2 regions of the Streptomyces sp. NPDC004629 genome follow, and region 2 is predicted to be linked to the other one. Evidence: riboswitches for the same ligand, from Rfam matches in the RefSeq annotation. Region 2 holds a riboswitch; the other holds the start of a gene.
The links. Region 2 has a riboswitch for glycine ahead of gcvT (glycine cleavage system aminomethyltransferase GcvT). Riboswitches for the same ligand answer to the same signal wherever they lie in the genome.
Positions count from the first base shown of each region.

Region 1: linked by a shared signal. The riboswitch ahead of gcvP (aminomethyl-transferring glycine dehydrogenase) and the one ahead of gcvT (glycine cleavage system aminomethyltransferase GcvT) in region 2 are both predicted to bind glycine.

Region 1 covers NZ_JBIALO010000049.1:5,826-13,555, forward strand. Annotated here, with positions in the region: gene ACFYTE_RS39715 (FHA domain-containing protein) at 1-802, shown strand, start outside; gene ACFYTE_RS39720 (MerR family transcriptional regulator) at 846-1,583, shown strand; gene ACFYTE_RS39725 (bifunctional nuclease family protein) at 1,670-2,143, shown strand; gene ACFYTE_RS39730 (MerR family transcriptional regulator) at 2,414-3,100, shown strand; gene ACFYTE_RS39735 (DNA polymerase IV) at 3,364-4,770, shown strand; gene ACFYTE_RS39740 (PRC-barrel domain-containing protein) at 5,418-5,792, opposite strand; glycine riboswitch at 5,906-6,001, shown strand; gene gcvP (aminomethyl-transferring glycine dehydrogenase) at 6,178-7,730, shown strand, end outside.
Region 2 covers NZ_JBIALO010000013.1:192,903-200,632, forward strand. Annotated here, with positions in the region: gene ACFYTE_RS21760 (ABC transporter substrate-binding protein) at 1-2, opposite strand, end outside; gene ACFYTE_RS21765 (ABC transporter permease) at 76-1,083, opposite strand; gene ACFYTE_RS21770 (enhanced serine sensitivity protein SseB C-terminal domain-containing protein) at 1,411-2,199, opposite strand; gene ACFYTE_RS21775 (enhanced serine sensitivity protein SseB) at 2,430-3,191, opposite strand; gene ACFYTE_RS21780 (AAA family ATPase) at 3,257-3,925, opposite strand; glycine riboswitch at 4,101-4,198, shown strand; gene gcvT (glycine cleavage system aminomethyltransferase GcvT) at 4,347-5,474, shown strand; gene gcvH (glycine cleavage system protein GcvH) at 5,602-5,979, shown strand; gene glyA (serine hydroxymethyltransferase) at 5,995-7,257, shown strand; gene ACFYTE_RS21800 (L-serine ammonia-lyase) at 7,338-7,730, shown strand, end outside.

The DNA of each region.
Region 1 (7,730 bases), on a different contig from region 2:
GAGCGCGCGAGAGGGCAGCGGCAACGCGACCGCCCGCCATCGCGCACAGCCTGACGCAGAGGGCCAGCGCCCGCTGTTCCGGGACCAGCTGGGTGGCCCGGGCGGCGACATTTCCGGAGGTCAGGGCGCGCCGTCTGTTGACCCTGCCCAGTCCAGCGGCATAGGTTTCGGGCAACCGTCAACCTCAAGTGCGGGTGGAGGGTTTACCCCCGGCCCGTATGCGTCCAATGCCCCCGGGGGGCAGCCGCGGCAGGAGGATCCGTCCATGTCGGTCCTGGTGTGTACGAGGTGCGGTAACCGCAACGCGGAGAACGCCCGGTTCTGTTCCAACTGTGGTGCGCCGCTGCGTGCCGGCGCCGCCGCCGAGCGGCCGTCGGAGACGACGTCCACGATCTCCATCTCCGGTCTTGAGGCGTACGACGCCGAGACCACCGGCCAGACGCAGTTGCCGGCGCTCTCTCCCGAGGCGCAGGCCGCCGTCGACGCGCTGCCGCTCGGCTCTGCGCTCCTGGTGGTCCGCCGCGGCCCGAACTCGGGCAGTCGCTTCCTGCTGGACGGGGACCTGACCACGGCGGGCCGTCATCCGCAGAGCGACATCTTCCTGGACGACGTGACGGTCTCGCGTCGTCATGTGGAGTTCCGGCGTTCTCCCGACGGTTCGTTCACGGTGGCCGACGTGGGCAGTCTGAACGGCACCTACGTCAACCGCGAGCGGATCGACCAGGTCGCTCTGTCGAACGGTGACGAGGTGCAGATCGGCAAGTACCGGCTGGTCTTCTACGCGAGCCGGCACGGCATCTGACCAGCCCCCCGGACATCGTCCGGGGGGACTCCAGGGAAGGTCCATGCTTCAAACACCGCGCGGCGGCGCCGGACACGGTACCGCTGCCAGGGACAGTGGGCTGATGAGCATCGGCGCTGTGCTGACCGTGCTGCGCGAGGAATTCCCCGAGGTCACCGTCTCCAAGATCCGGTTCCTGGAGTCGGAGGGCCTCGTCGAGCCGCAGCGGACCCCGTCGGGGTACCGCAAGTTCAGCGTCGGCGACGTCGAGCGACTGGGCCACGTCCTGCGGATGCAGCGGGATCACTATCTGCCGCTCAAGGTGATCCGGGAGCACCTCGACGCGGTGGAGCGGGGCGAGGCGGTCCAGCTGCCGGTCATGGGCCGGCAGGGGGACGCCGAGGATCCTCTGGAGCCCGTCGAGGGCCGCACGGCGGCCCGGATCGGGCGGGCGGAGCTGCTCGCGGCCGCCGAGATCGACGAGAGCGACCTCCAGGAATGGGAGTCGTACGGACTTCTTGCCCCCTTGGAGGACGGGGTCTACGACGCGGAGGCGGTGACCGTGGCCTCCCTTGTGGCCGAGTTGGGGCGATTCGGGATCGAGCCGCGCCACCTTCGGGTGATGAAGGCCGCCGCCGACCGCGAGGCGGGCCTCGTCGACCAGGTGGTGGCCCCGCTCAGGCGTCACCGCAACCCGCAGACCAGGGCCCATGCGGAGGCCCGTACGAAGGAGCTGGCGGCGCTCACCGTGAGGCTGCACGCGGCGCTGGTGAAGACCGCGCTGGGCGTGCGGCTGCCGTGAGCGGCGCCGGTGCTCCGTGGGCCGGATCGCGCACCCGTTCCCTGCCCGACTACCCAAACGTCCCGGGCACGGCCTAGGGTTGCTGTGTGAACGAGCTCGATGTCGTAGGTGTCCGGGTCGAGATGCCCTCCAACCAACCGATCGTGCTCCTGCGTGAAGTGGGCGGCGACCGGTACCTCCCCATCTGGATCGGGCCGGGGGAGGCGACCGCGATCGCCTTCGCCCAGCAGGGGATGGCTCCCGCACGGCCGCTGACCCACGACCTGTTCAAGGACGTGCTGGAAGCCGTCGGTCAGGAGCTCACCGAAGTACGCATCACGGACCTGCGTGAGGGCGTCTTCTACGCGGAGCTGGTGTTCGCCAGCGGGGTCGAGGTCAGCGCCCGCCCGTCCGATGCCATAGCGCTGGCACTGCGCACCGGAACGCCGATCTACGGCAGTGACACGGTGCTCGATGACGCAGGCATCGCCATTCCGGACGAGCAGGAGGACGAAGTGGAGAAGTTCCGCGAGTTCCTCGACCAGATCTCGCCCGAGGACTTCGGCACCAGCAGCCAGTGAGTCCGGCGGACCGGCCCGGCGGACCAAGGGTCGCGCCGGGCTGGTGCTGGTGGACGGCCCCGGGACGGGGCCTGGGTCGGGCAAATGCCGGTGGCCTTTGAGAGCGTCCTGCGGCTCCCCGCGAGCGCATTCGGCTAGCCTTTCCCCGCGGTGGGGCACGGGAAACCACTCTTAGGGTGATTATCACTCGGCGTGGCGAGTGTGGCGATCGTTGACGCACTCCTGGTGACTGCCTACCGTCGTGAAGGCAGGTCAAGGACGGAGGTCGGCGTGAGAAGCAGCGGCGACGGTACGGCTGGGGGTGCCCCCGGACGCGGTTTCGGGGGGAGCGGTCCGTACCCTTCCTCAAGCGCTCGGCTCCGCCCCAGCGGGGGGTTTCCCCATTCCGGCAGCGGTGCGGCCGAGCACGCCCCGCAGCGGCCCGCGGCCGTGCCCGGCGGCGGAGGGGCGGTGTCCATGACGTCGGAGCAGATCGGTTACCGGGGGCCTACGGCCTGTGCGGCGGCCGGCATCACTTATCGGCAACTGGACTACTGGGCCCGCACGGGCCTCGTCGAGCCCAGTGTGCGGCCCGCCTACGGGTCGGGAACGCAGCGGCTGTACAGCTTCCGGGACGTCGTCGTCCTCAAGATCGTCAAGCGGTTCCTGGACACCGGTGTGTCGCTGCAGAACATCCGTAGCGCCGTCCAGCACCTCAGGGAACGCGGTTTCCGCGACCTGGAGCGCATGACGCTGATGAGCGACGGCGCCACGGTCTACGAGTGCACCTCGCCCGACGAGGTGCATGCGTTGCTTCAGGGCGGGCAGGGCATCTTCGGCATTGCCGTGGGAGTGGTCTGGCGGGACGTGGAAAGCGCCCTTTCCCAGCTCCACGGCGAGCGCATCGACACCGGGGAGACGCTGGTCGGGCCCAACCCCGCGGACGAGCTGGCGCGCCGGCGCAATCGGGCGGTCTGAGCGGCGCGTCTGGGGCCTGATGCCGGTTCGGTGGTGCGTCTGGGGCTCTCGGCCGGTCTGGGCGGCGCACCCTGCGGCCTGCTGCCGGTCTGCCGGGCGCTCCCCGGGCCCCTGCCGGTTTGTGTGGTGCGCTGCGGCCTGCTGCCGGTTTGCGCGGCGCGTCTGCGGTCTTAGGGGCGTCCGTCGCGATCCTGGCTTGCTCCTGGGCCGTGTCGCCGTCCGGTGGCGGGGCATTGTCAGTGGCGTGGTGCAGCATCGGAGATGTGAGGAACACGCCCACGATCCTGCATCTCGACATGGATGCCTTCTTCGCCTCGGTGGAGCAGGCGTCCAAGCCGAGTCTGCGCGGTAAGGCCGTCATCGTGGGCGGGCTCGGGCCGCGCGGGGTGGTCGCCACCGCCTCGTACGAGGCTCGGGTCTTCGGGGTCCACTCGGCGATGCCCATGGCGCAGGCGCGCCGACTGGCCCCCAACGCCGCCTACCTCATGCCGCGCTTCGGGCTGTACCGCTCGATCAGCGAGCAGGTGATGCAGCTGCTCGGGGAGCTGTCACCGCTGGTGGAGCCGCTGAGCCTGGACGAGGCGTTCGTGGACCTGGAGGCCGGCGGAACGGCCTGGGACGAGGGGTCGGCGCGGCTGGCCGGGGCGAAGCTGCGCGCGGACATACGGGCCGTCACCGGGCTCACCGGCTCGGTCGGGCTCGCCGCGTCCAAGATGCTCGCGAAGATCGCCTCCGAGCAGGCCAAGCCGGACGGTCTGGTACTGATCGAACCGGGCACGGAACGCGTCCTGCTCGGCCCCATGTCGGTGCGGACCCTGCCGGGGGTGGGGCCGGCGACCGGTGACCATCTGCGGCGGGCGGGGATCGCCACGGTCGAGGAGATCGCCGAGGCGGGCGAGGACGAGTTGGTGCGGCTGCTGGGCAAGGCCCATGGGCACTCGTTGTACGCGATGGCGCTGGCGCGCGACGAGCGCCCCGTGGTGGCCGAGCGGGAGACCAAGTCGGTGTCCGTCGAGGACACCTACGACGTGGACATCCACGATCGGGTCCGGGTCGGTCTGGAGGTGCAGCGGCTGGCCGACCGGTGTGTGCGGCGGCTGCGCGGGGCGGGACTGTCCGGGCGGACCATCGTGCTGAAGGTGCGGCGGTACGACTTCTCCACGCTGACCCGGTCGGAGACGCTGCGGGGGCCCACGGACGATCCCGCGGTGGTGCGGGAGGCGGCGGCCCGGCTGCTGGACTCCGTGGACACGACGGGCGGGGTGCGGCTGCTCGGGGTCGGCGTCTCCGGGCTCGCCGACTACACGCAGGAGGACCTGTTCGCGCAGGCGGCGGGGGAACTGGCCGAGGCGGTGCCGGAGGAGAGCGTGGCCGAGTCCGTCGAGGAGCGGCCGTCGGTCGCCGAGCGGCACTGGCCCGCGGGGCACGACGTGCGGCACGCCGACCACGGGCACGGTTGGGTGCAGGGCAGCGGCCTGGGGCGGGTCACGGTGCGATTCGAGACACCCGGGTCCGAGCCGGGGCGGGTGCGGACGTTCCGGGTCGACGATCCAGGCCTGGAGCCGGCGGATCCGCTGCCGCTGGTGCCCGGGGAAGCGCGGGGAAGTGAGGGCGGACCGGTCGGGGGACCGGGTGGTGGTGGTCAGGCGGTGGTGCGAGGCAGCGGCTGAGACGGGGGCTCTGGGCGGGGCCGAGCGCGGGTGGATTTCGCCGGTGGCGCCGTGGGGGCCATGCTCCTGCGGCTGTCCTCGCGGGGGTGCTCGGCGGTCATAAGGGGGCCGAGGTGCTGCGATGCGATGGGGGCGGGGTGCCGGTGTCGGGAGGACCCTGCGGAGGCGGAGGCGGAGGCGGAGGCGGAGGCGGGGAGGGTCGGGCGTCGGGTCGTTGAGGCGTCGGGCGGCGCAGGCATGGGGCGGATGCCGGCAGGGGCGGCGGGCCGTGCGGGCTGTGTGCGGGCGGGCGCGGGCGCTGGCGGGTGCGGGTTGGCCGACCTGGGTCACGGGGGTGCGGGAGGTGTTCTCGGCGGGTTGGTGTGGTGGGGCGGGGATGTGCGGTGGTGTTAGGGGGCGTGCCGGGGGAGTGGTCGGCGGTGGGTCTTGTGGGCTGTGTGCGGGTTGGCCGACCTGGGCCATGGGGGTGTGGGGAGGGGGAGGTGTTCTCGGCGGGTTGGTGGGGGGCGGATGTGCGGTGGTGTTCTCGGGGCTGGCGGGGAGACATGAAGGGGGCGGTCTGTGGTGTGGCGGGTCTCGGGGGTTTCGGTGTGGTGGGGTGAGCCCGGTGGGCATGGGATGGGAGGCGTTGGGCCGTACAGGGGGCGTCAGGGTTCGTCGTGGCCTGCCAGGTTGCCGAAGTCGTGGTCCGGGTGCGGGGGCGGCGGTGCGGCCACGTCCAGGCCGTAGTGGTGGTAGAGCTGGAGTTCCTGCTCGGGGGAGAGATGGCGGCCCACGCCGAAGTCGGGGGCGTCCTTGATGAGGGCGCGGTCGAAGGGGACGCGCAGGGTGCCCTCGACCAGCTCACTGGGCTCAAGGGGGACGAAGGCGTCCCTGGAGAACAGGCCCGTCCGTATGGCCGCCCACTCCGGCACGCCCGTGGCATCGTCGAGATAGACCTCGTCAATGGTTCCGATCTTGGTCCCGTGGCGGTCGAACGCCTTGCGGCCGATCAGGTTGCGCGGATCGATGTCGGTCTGCACGGGCCCTCCTCATGGTCGCAACTCATCCGTAAGCACTACAAAAGAGCAGATTCGAGGAGGCGGCCACTCGAAGCCCCGTCGCTGACCTCGCTGGTACGCTGGCAAGCGGCTGCTGATCCCGTGCGGGAGAGTCCTCCGGACACCACCGGAGGCGCCGAAGGAGCAAATCCTCCCCGGAATCTCTCAGGCTCACGTACCGCATGGACGAGGTCACTCTGGAAAGCAGGGCGGGTGTCGACGGCTCCCGCTCTCACCGACGGGGAAAGCCGCCCACCTTCGGGTGACGCGGTGAAGCTCTCAGGTCGAGATGACAGAGGGGGAGGCCGTCGGGGTGCCCGCGCCGGGGCGCCCCTCGAAGGTCGCGTCAGACCAGGAGGCCTCCGCAATGACCGCCCATCGCACTCCGCTCTCCGAGCTCGAACAGGGCATCCCCTTCGAGCAGCGGCACATCGGGCCCGACCAGGAGGCGCGGGCCAAGATGCTCGCGCAGGTCGGCTACGGCTCGCTCGATGAGCTGACCGCTGCCGCCGTACCGGATGTGATCAAGAACGCCGACGGGCTCGACCTGCCGGGCGCGCGCACCGAGGCGGAGGTGCTGACGGAGCTGCGCTCCCTCGCCGACCGCAACCAGGTCCTCGGGTCGATGATCGGACTCGGCTACTACGGCACCTTCACGCCGCCCGTCATCCTGCGCAACGTCATGGAGAACCCGGCCTGGTACACGGCCTACACGCCCTACCAGCCGGAGATCTCGCAGGGGCGGCTCGAAGCCCTGCTGAACTTCCAGACCATGGTCGCCGACCTCACCGGACTGCCCACCTCCGGTGCCTCCCTCCTCGACGAGGGCACGGCCGCGGCCGAGGCGATGGCCCTGTCCCGGCGCATGGGCAAGAACAAGAAGGGCCTCTTCCTGATCGACGCGGACACGCTGCCGCAGACCATCGCCGTGATCCGGACCCGTGCCGAACCCACCGGCGTGGAGGTCGTCGTCGCCGACCTCAGCGAGGGCATCCCGGCCGCGATCGCCGGGCGGGAGATCAACGGCGTACTGCTCCAGTACCCCGGCGCCTCCGGAGCCGTGCGCGACATCGCTCCGGTCGTCGAGCGGGCCCATGAACTCGGTGCGCTCGTCACCGTCGCCGCCGACCTGCTCGCCCTCACGCTGCTGAAGTCGCCGGGCGAGCTGGGTGCGGACATCGCCGTCGGTACGACCCAGCGCTTCGGCGTGCCGATGGGCTTCGGCGGGCCGCACGCGGGCTACATGGCCGTGCGTGAGAAGTTCGCGCGCAGCCTGCCGGGCCGCCTCGTCGGCGTGTCCGTCGACGCCGACGGACACAAGGCGTACCGGCTCGCCCTGCAGACCCGTGAGCAGCACATCCGGCGTGAGAAGGCCACCAGCAACATCTGCACCGCGCAGGTGCTGCTCGCGGTGATGGCCGGCCTGTACGCCGTCTACCACGGTCCCGAGGGGCTGCGGGCCATCGCCCGGCGCACCCACCGGTACGCCGCGCTGCTCGCGGCGGGTCTGGCCGGCGGCGGGTTCCAGACCGTCCACGGCGCCTACTTCGACACGTTGACGGTCAGGGCGCAGGGCCGCGCCGCACAGATCGTCGCCGCCGCGCGCGACAACGGCGTCAATCTGCGCCTGGTCGACCCCGACCACGTCTCGATCGCCTGCGACGAGACGACCGACCGGGACCGGCTCGGCGCCGTGTGGGCCGCCTTCGGCGTGCGGGGCGACATCGAGGCGCTGGACGCGGCCTCCGATGACGCGCTTGACGAGGCGCTGCTGCGGGCCGACGCGTTCCTCACCCATCCCGTCTTCCACCAGCACCGCTCCGAGACCGCGATGCTGCGCTACCTGCGCAAGCTGGCCGACCGTGACTACGCGCTGGACCGCGGCATGATCCCGCTGGGCTCCTGCACGATGAAGCTCAA
Region 2 (7,730 bases):
ACGATCTCGGATCCTCCGGATGGATTTGATGAGAGATCCCGTGTATGAGCCACGGGTCGCTTGGGGTACGGCAGTTCAGCGGGAGCCCTTCGGGTCCAGCGCGTCGCGCACGCCGTCGCCGAAGAGGTTGAAGGCAAGAACGGTGATGAAGATCGCCACGCCCGGGACCACCATGTACATGGGATCCGAGTCGTAGTAGTCGATCGCGCTCGAAAGCATCTGCCCCCAGGAGGCCGTGGGCGGCTTGACGCCCACGCCCAGGAAGCTGAGTGCCGCCTCGGTGAGGATGTTGGTGGGGATCATCATCGTCGTGTAGACGATGACCGGCGCGACGAGGTTGGGCAGCAGTTCCTTGAAGAGGATGTACAGCCGCCCGGCGCCCAGCGATCGGGCGGCCTCGACGTACTCCCGCTCACGCAGGGACAGCGTCTGGCCGCGCACCACGCGTCCGATGTAGGGCCAGCCGAAGAAGCCGATGACCAGGATCATCACGAACACGCGCACGCTCGTACCGGTCAGCCCCAGCATGTCGCTCGGCATGACGGAGACGAGGGCGATGATGAAGAGCAGCTGCGGGAAGGCCAGCAGGCCGTCCATGACCCGGCTGATGACGGAGTCGACCCAGCCGCCGAAGAAGCCCGCGAGGATCCCCAGGACGGTGCCCAGGATCACGGCCACGACCGCGGACAGGAAGCCGACCAGCAGCGAGATACGGGCGCCGTAGAGGATGCGCGCGAAGATGTCGCGGCCGTTGACCGGCTCGACGCCCAGCAGGTGGTCCGCGCTGATGCCGCCCAGCGAGCCGGTGGGAGTGCCGAACAGCGGGTCGATCAGATCCTCGTGGTAGACGTCGGGGTCCTGCCCGACGAGGCTCGTGATCACCGGCGCCAGCAGGGCGATCACGATGAGCGCCAGGACCACGATGCCGCCCGTGAGGGCGAGCCTGTCCCGCTTGAGGCGTTCCCAGGCGATCCGCCCCAAAGAGCGTCCCTGGACGGCCTTGGCGCCGGCGCTGACAACCGCCGCTTCCTCGGCCGGGCTCGGGGCCGCTTCCGCGGTCGGCTCGTGCAATGGTGCCGTCATCTGGCAGGGACCCCTCTCAACCGGCGGTAGCCGGCCCGCACTTGCCGCTGTGGCGGCATGATCAGTCCGTCGTACAAAGGGGCGACAGGCCCCTGCTGCGGGAGTCTTCAACGCTTGGGCGATCTGCTGCCAGACTTGGCGGCGAATGGATGCGCAAACGTGATGCTGTCTGGAGGGTTCCGTTATCCGGACAGTGGGTAACGGGGTTCGGACGCGGAGGAGTTGGACCAACGGGACGGAGTCGGACTTTCCAGCCCGCTCTACACGCGAAGACCCATCGCTGTCACTCCGTCACCCGGCTCACCATCCGCCCGCGACGGCATCGCGTCAGTACCTGCCCTGAACCGGGGGATAGCCGTACCCGGCGGCCGGGGCGGGCGGTTGGGCGGCGTGCGCGTCACGGTCGTAGAAGGGGCGGGTGCCGGCCCGCATCCACATGACGACCGGGTCGTACTCGTCGGTCATCGCGACGGTCGCGACCGGCAGCCCGTCCGGGACGGCGCCCATCGACTGCTGCATCATCGCGCGCACCGAGTCCACCGCGGGCGGCGAAGTGTCGTACACATCAAGGCCGATGGCGAGGTACGGCGCCCCGAGGGCGGGTTGTACCCAGGCCCGGCGCAGCGAGCGGACGGCCGCAGTGCGGTGGGCGTTCTGCGCGAGCAGGGCGTAGAACTGCGGGATCTCGATGCCGGGTTCCGACAGTCTGAGCGGGCCGGCCGGCTGACGGTCCAGGCCCGTGGCGATGCGCCGCAGATCGAGCCAGGGGACGCCGACGCCGCCGCCCGGCGCGTGCGGGTTGAGCCAGAGCCCGTAGTGGTCGGGGTAGAGGGTGCGGGCGACGTCGACCCCGTCGACCACCTCGTACGAGCGGTTCCAGCCACTCGCGGAGAGTTCCTGGGCGGAGGTGACGCAGGGGACGTAGCCGTGACCGTCGATCTCCATGGTCCCGTACTGGGCGTCGGGCGAGCCGGACTGACCGTGCCACAGCAGCATCCAGACCTGGCCGGAGCCGGGGGTCGCGAGCGCGCGCAGCAGCGCCTCATAGGCGTCGTAGCGCCCGGGCGTGACCTGGCGCAGCGTGTGCTCGACGCTGCCGCTGAGGCTCGCGCTCACCTGACTTACCGCCTCTTCTTCGAGTACCCCGAATTCCCCCACAGCTTAAGCGCCCCACCCCCCACCCCACCCCGCCCATCAGGCCGGCGCCCCAAAGGGGCGCGGGGAACGGCGCGACCAGCCACAACGGCGCCGCAGCCGAACGACGACGCCCGGCAACGTCCCGCGCCCAGCCACCAACGGCGCCGCAGACGAAACGACCGCGTCGAAACGGCCCACCCAGCGGAGCGCTACCGTTCGTAGAACGGCCGTACATTCGTCCGAAGCCACTCCCCCACCGGGTCCTCGGCGACGTCCAGCAGGACCAGGTTGACCGGCCACCGCACCGGGGCCTTCGCGAGGGCCCGGCCCAGTGCCTCCAGCGGCAGCGCGCGCAGATCGCCTTCCCACTGGGTGAGTTCGACCCCCACGAACAGCACCGGCTCCGCCGTCTCGATGGCCGCGAGGCACCGGCGGGCCGTGCGGATGACGCCGATCGCGGTGAACTCGGCGGAGGCGGCGGACAGGAAGTCGACCGGGTCGTCCTGCCAGTCGGGCTCGAACAGCCGGACCCGGCCGCCGCCCGCCGGGCCGTCCAGCTCGGTGCGGCCGGCCCGGCACAGTTCGGCCACCGCGTCCGGCGGGAGCGGGGCACCGACCACGCCGCCCGGGTTGACCGCGATGCCGACCTGCGGGGGCAGACCGCGGGCGAACTCCACGGCGGGGGCGATGGTGTACGACATGTGGGAGCCGACGACCTGGCGGAACTGCTCCTCGGAGGTGAAGACCGGCACATGGACCTGCCCGTCGATGTCCACGGTGGGCAGGTCCAGGGGGCCGCTGTGCGGGCCGCCGCCGCTCGGCAGCGGGATCCACAGGAAGCTGCGGCCGAGGACCTCGATGATCCGGCCGCCGGCCGACGGGACGCCGAGCGAGGCCGAGAGCACCTCCTCCAGCTCGTTGCCGGGCCATCCGCCGTGCGGGTGGGGGTGCGCCTGTGCCGGGAAGTCCATCTGTCTACCGCCTGCTGGGAACCGCTGCTGTGGCTGAAAAGGCTAACGGGTGGCGGCGACGACCTTCACCGTGCGAAGCCGATCCGGTGCAGCAGGTCCGCCGCGTCCCGGTCGAGGAGCACCGCGGAGCCGCAGCCCTCGGGCAGTTCTCCCCGCTCCACGGCGCGCAGCAGCCGGGCCGCCGACCTGCGGTGACGCAGGAAGGCGTGGCGGGAGACGCCCCGGCCGCGCTCGCGCTGCCCGTCGAGCGCCGTCGTGGGCGGCACATCGAGCAGGATCAGGTGCAGGGTGCCGCCGCGGCGGCGGGCCTCGCGGGCCAGCCAGCCGCGCACCCAGGACTGGGTGCCGCAGTCGTGCACCACGACGCCCTCGCCGGTGCGCAGGGCGCGGCGCAGCGCGGCGTAGTGGGCGAGGCGTACCAGCGGGCGGTACAGCGCGTAGGGCAGCAGGCGCGGGACGCGGGCGTCCCAGCGGTCCCGGGTGTCCTGGGAGTCGATGCGGATGCCGTCGACCGCGCGGTCCATCAGGGTCGACTTGCCGCTGCCGGGCAGGCCGGTGACCACGGCCAGGTCGTGGCGGCCGAAGACGAGCGCGTGCGGGCTGCGGCCGGCCCGCTCGCGCAGGTCGCGGACCACCGGGGCCGGGCGGTCCGCGCAGTGCTCGGCGGCGGGGGCACCCGGCTGCCCGGGTAGTGCAAGGCCCGTGGTCGTGGCGTACGCCGTGGTCCTGTTCACCGTGATCGTCCTCCCCTTGGGTCCGGACATCCCATCCCCGTCGAGTGTAAAGAGAAGGTAATGCGTGGAGTCTCACGGTGTCGTGCGCGTTCTGCCACAGCACGGTTACGGATCCGGCCTGCCGTGCGGCGGCGATGCGTGCAATGATGAGCCCGCCAACTGCATACCGGCCGCTTGAATCCGCGCGGGAGAGTTCCCAGCAGCTCCGCTGGGACGCCGAAGGAGCAAGTCCCTCCCTTGAATCTCTCAGGCCCCCGTTACCGCGCGGGCGAGGCACATCTGAAAAGCGGGCCGCTGTCCAGTGGCTCCACCCAAGGTGCAAGCCGTGACCACGCAGGTGGTCAGGGCGAACCTCTCAGGTTCCGATGACAGATGGGGAGGATCCACCTCGCCTTCCCCACGCCCTGGGAGACATCCGCCGATGAGCAGTACCGAACACTCGACACCGCGGCATACCGCGCTGGACGCGCTGCACCGTTCGCTCGGTGCGACGATGACCGACTTCGCCGGCTGGGACATGCCCCTGCGCTACGGCTCCGAGCGCGACGAGCACACGGCCGTACGCACGAGGGCCGGCCTCTTCGACCTCTCCCACATGGGGGAGATCGCGGTGGCCGGGCCCGAGGCCGCCGCCCTGCTGAACTTCGCCCTGGTCGGGAACATCGCCTCGGTCGGAGTCGGCCGCGCCCGCTACACCATGATCTGCCGGGCCGACGGCGGCATCCTGGACGACCTGATCGTCTACCGGCTCGCCGAGCACGAGTTCCTGGTCGTCGCGAACGCCGCCAACGCACAGGTGGTGCTCGACGCGCTGGTGGAGCGCGGCGCCGGCTTCGACGCGGAGGTCCGCGACGACCGCGACGCCTACGCGCTGATCGCCGTCCAGGGCCCCGAGTCCCCCGGCATCCTGGCCTCCCTCACGGACGCCGATCTGCCGGGCCTGAAGTACTACGCGGGCCTGCCCGGCACCGTCGCCGGCGTGCCCGCGCTGATCGCCCGTACCGGCTACACCGGCGAGGACGGCTTCGAGTTGTTCGTGAAGCCGGAGCACGCCGTGGAGCTGTGGCAGGCGCTGACCAAGGCCGGCGAGGGCGCCGGCCTGGTCCCGTGCGGCCTGTCCTGCCGGGACACGCTGCGCCTGGAGGCGGGCATGCCGCTGTACGGGCATGAGCTGTCGACCTCGCTCACCCCCTTCGACGCCGGGCTCGGCCGGGTGGTGAAGTTCGAGAAGGAGGGCGACTTCGTCGGGCGCGAGGCGCTGCTGGCGGCGTCCGCCCGCGCTGCGCAGAATCCGCCGCGCGTGCTGGTCGGCCTGGTCGCCGAGGGCCGCCGGGTGCCGCGCGCCGGGTACCCGGTCGTCGCGGGCGGCGAGGTGATCGGCGAGGTGACCTCCGGCGCCCCCTCGCCCACGCTGGGCCGGCCCATCGCGATGGCGTACGTCGACGCGGCGCACGCGGCGCCCGGCACGGCGGGCGTCGGCGTGGACATCCGGGGCACCCACGAGCCGTACGAGGTCGTGGCGCTGCCCTTCTACCGGCGGCAGAAGTAGAGACTGAACCCACAGGGCGGGCCGCGGCCCCCGCCCCGCTGTGATGCCGGGCACACCACCCCGCTCACCTGCGCCTTCCGCCCTCCCCCGTCATCAGCACTCCCTCGCGTACAGGAGAATTCAGGTCATGAGCAACCCCCAGCAGCTGCGCTACAGCAAGGAACACGAGTGGCTGTCGGCCGCCGAGGACGGCGTCTCGACGGTCGGCATCACGGAGTTCGCGGCCAACGCGCTCGGCGATGTCGTCTACGCCCAGCTCCCGGAGGTCGGCTCCACCGTGACCGCGGGCGAGTCCTGCGGTGAGCTGGAGTCGACCAAGTCGGTGTCCGACCTGTACTCCCCCGTGACCGGTGAGGTCACCGCCGTCAACGAGGACGTCGTGGACGACCCCTCACTGGTCAACTCGGCCCCCTTCGAGGGCGGCTGGCTGTTCAAGGTGCGCGTCGCCGAGGAGCCGGCCGATCTGCTCTCGGCCGACGAGTACGTCGCCTTCACCGCCGGCTGAGGAGTCGAGGACCATATGTCGCTGATGAACACCCCGCTGCACGAGCTGGACCCGGACGTGGCCGCCGCGGTCGACGCCGAACTGCACCGCCAGCAGTCCACCCTGGAGATGATCGCCTCCGAGAACTTCGCGCCCATCGCGGTCATGGAGGCGCAGGGCTCGGTCCTCACCAACAAGTACGCCGAGGGCTACCCGGGCCGCCGCTACTACGGCGGCTGCGAGCACGTCGACGTGACCGAGCAGATCGCCATCGACCGGGTCAAGGAGCTGTTCGGCGCCGAGTACGCCAATGTGCAGCCCCACTCGGGCGCCTCCGCCAACCAGGCCGCGCTGTTCGCGCTGGCCCAGCCCGGCGACACCATCCTCGGTCTTGACCTGGCGCACGGCGGCCACCTGACCCACGGCATGCGGCTGAACTTCTCCGGCAAGCAGTTCGACGTGGTCGCCTACCACGTCGACGAGACCGGTCTTGTCGACATGGCCGAGGTCGAGCGGCTGGCCAAGGAGCACCGCCCGAAGGTGATCATCGCGGGCTGGTCGGCCTACCCGCGGCAGCTGGACTTCGCGGAGTTCCGCCGGATCGCCGACGAGGTGGAGGCGTATCTGTGGGTCGACATGGCCCACTTCGCGGGTCTGGTCGCCGCCGGTCTGCACCCGAACCCGGTGGAGTACGCCGACGTCGTCACCTCCACCACCCACAAGACGCTGGGCGGCCCGCGCGGCGGCATCATCCTCGCGAAGAAGGACTTCGCGAAGAAGCTGAACTCGTCCGTGTTCCCCGGCTTCCAGGGCGGCCCCCTTGAGCATGTGATCGCCGCCAAGGCGGTCTCGTTCAAGGTCGCGGCCTCTGCGGAGTTCGCGGAGCGCCAGCGCCGTACGGTCGAGGGCGCCCGGATCCTCGCCGAGCGGCTGACCGCGCCGGACGTCCGCGAGGCCGGTGTGCGCGTGCTGTCCGGCGGTACCGACGTGCATCTGGTCCTGGTGGACCTGCGCGCCTCCGAGCTGGACGGGCAGCAGGCCGAGGACCGGCTGCACGAGGTCGGCATCACCGTCAACCGCAACGCCGTCCCGGACGACCCGCGCCCGCCGATGGTCACATCGGGTCTGCGCATCGGCACGCCCGCGCTCGCCACCCGCGGCTTCTCGGCCGAGGACTTCGCCGAGGTCGCGGACGTCATCGCCGAGGCGCTGAAGCCGTCGTACGACGCGTCCGCCCTGGCGGCACGGGTGCGGACGCTGGCCGCCGAGCACCCGCTCTACCCCGGCCTGGGCAAGTAGCACCCGCCGTACGGGGTGCCGCGCACGCGCGTCCCTGAGCGCGGCACCCCGTCCCGCACCACCCGCATGGAGGAGTCACCGTGGCCATCTCGGTGTTCGACCTGTTCTCGATCGGCATCGGCCCGTCCAGCTCCCATACGGTCGGCCCGATGCGCGCGGCACGCATGTTCGCCGGCCGGCTGCGCAACGAGGGCCTGCTCGGCTCCGTGGCGTCGGTCCGTGCCGAGCTGTACGGCTCGCTCGGCGCGACGGGACACGGCCACGGCACGCCGAAGGCCGTGCTGCTCGGCCTGGAGGGCGCCTCGCCCCGGACGGTGGACGTGGAGGGCGCCGACCAGCGGGTGGCGGGCATCCGGGAGTCGGGCCGGCTGCGGCTGCTCGGCGAACACGAGATCGCGTTCGACGCCGACGCGGACCTGGTGCTGCACCGCCGCAAGGCGCTGCCGTACCACGCCAACGGCATGACCCTGTGG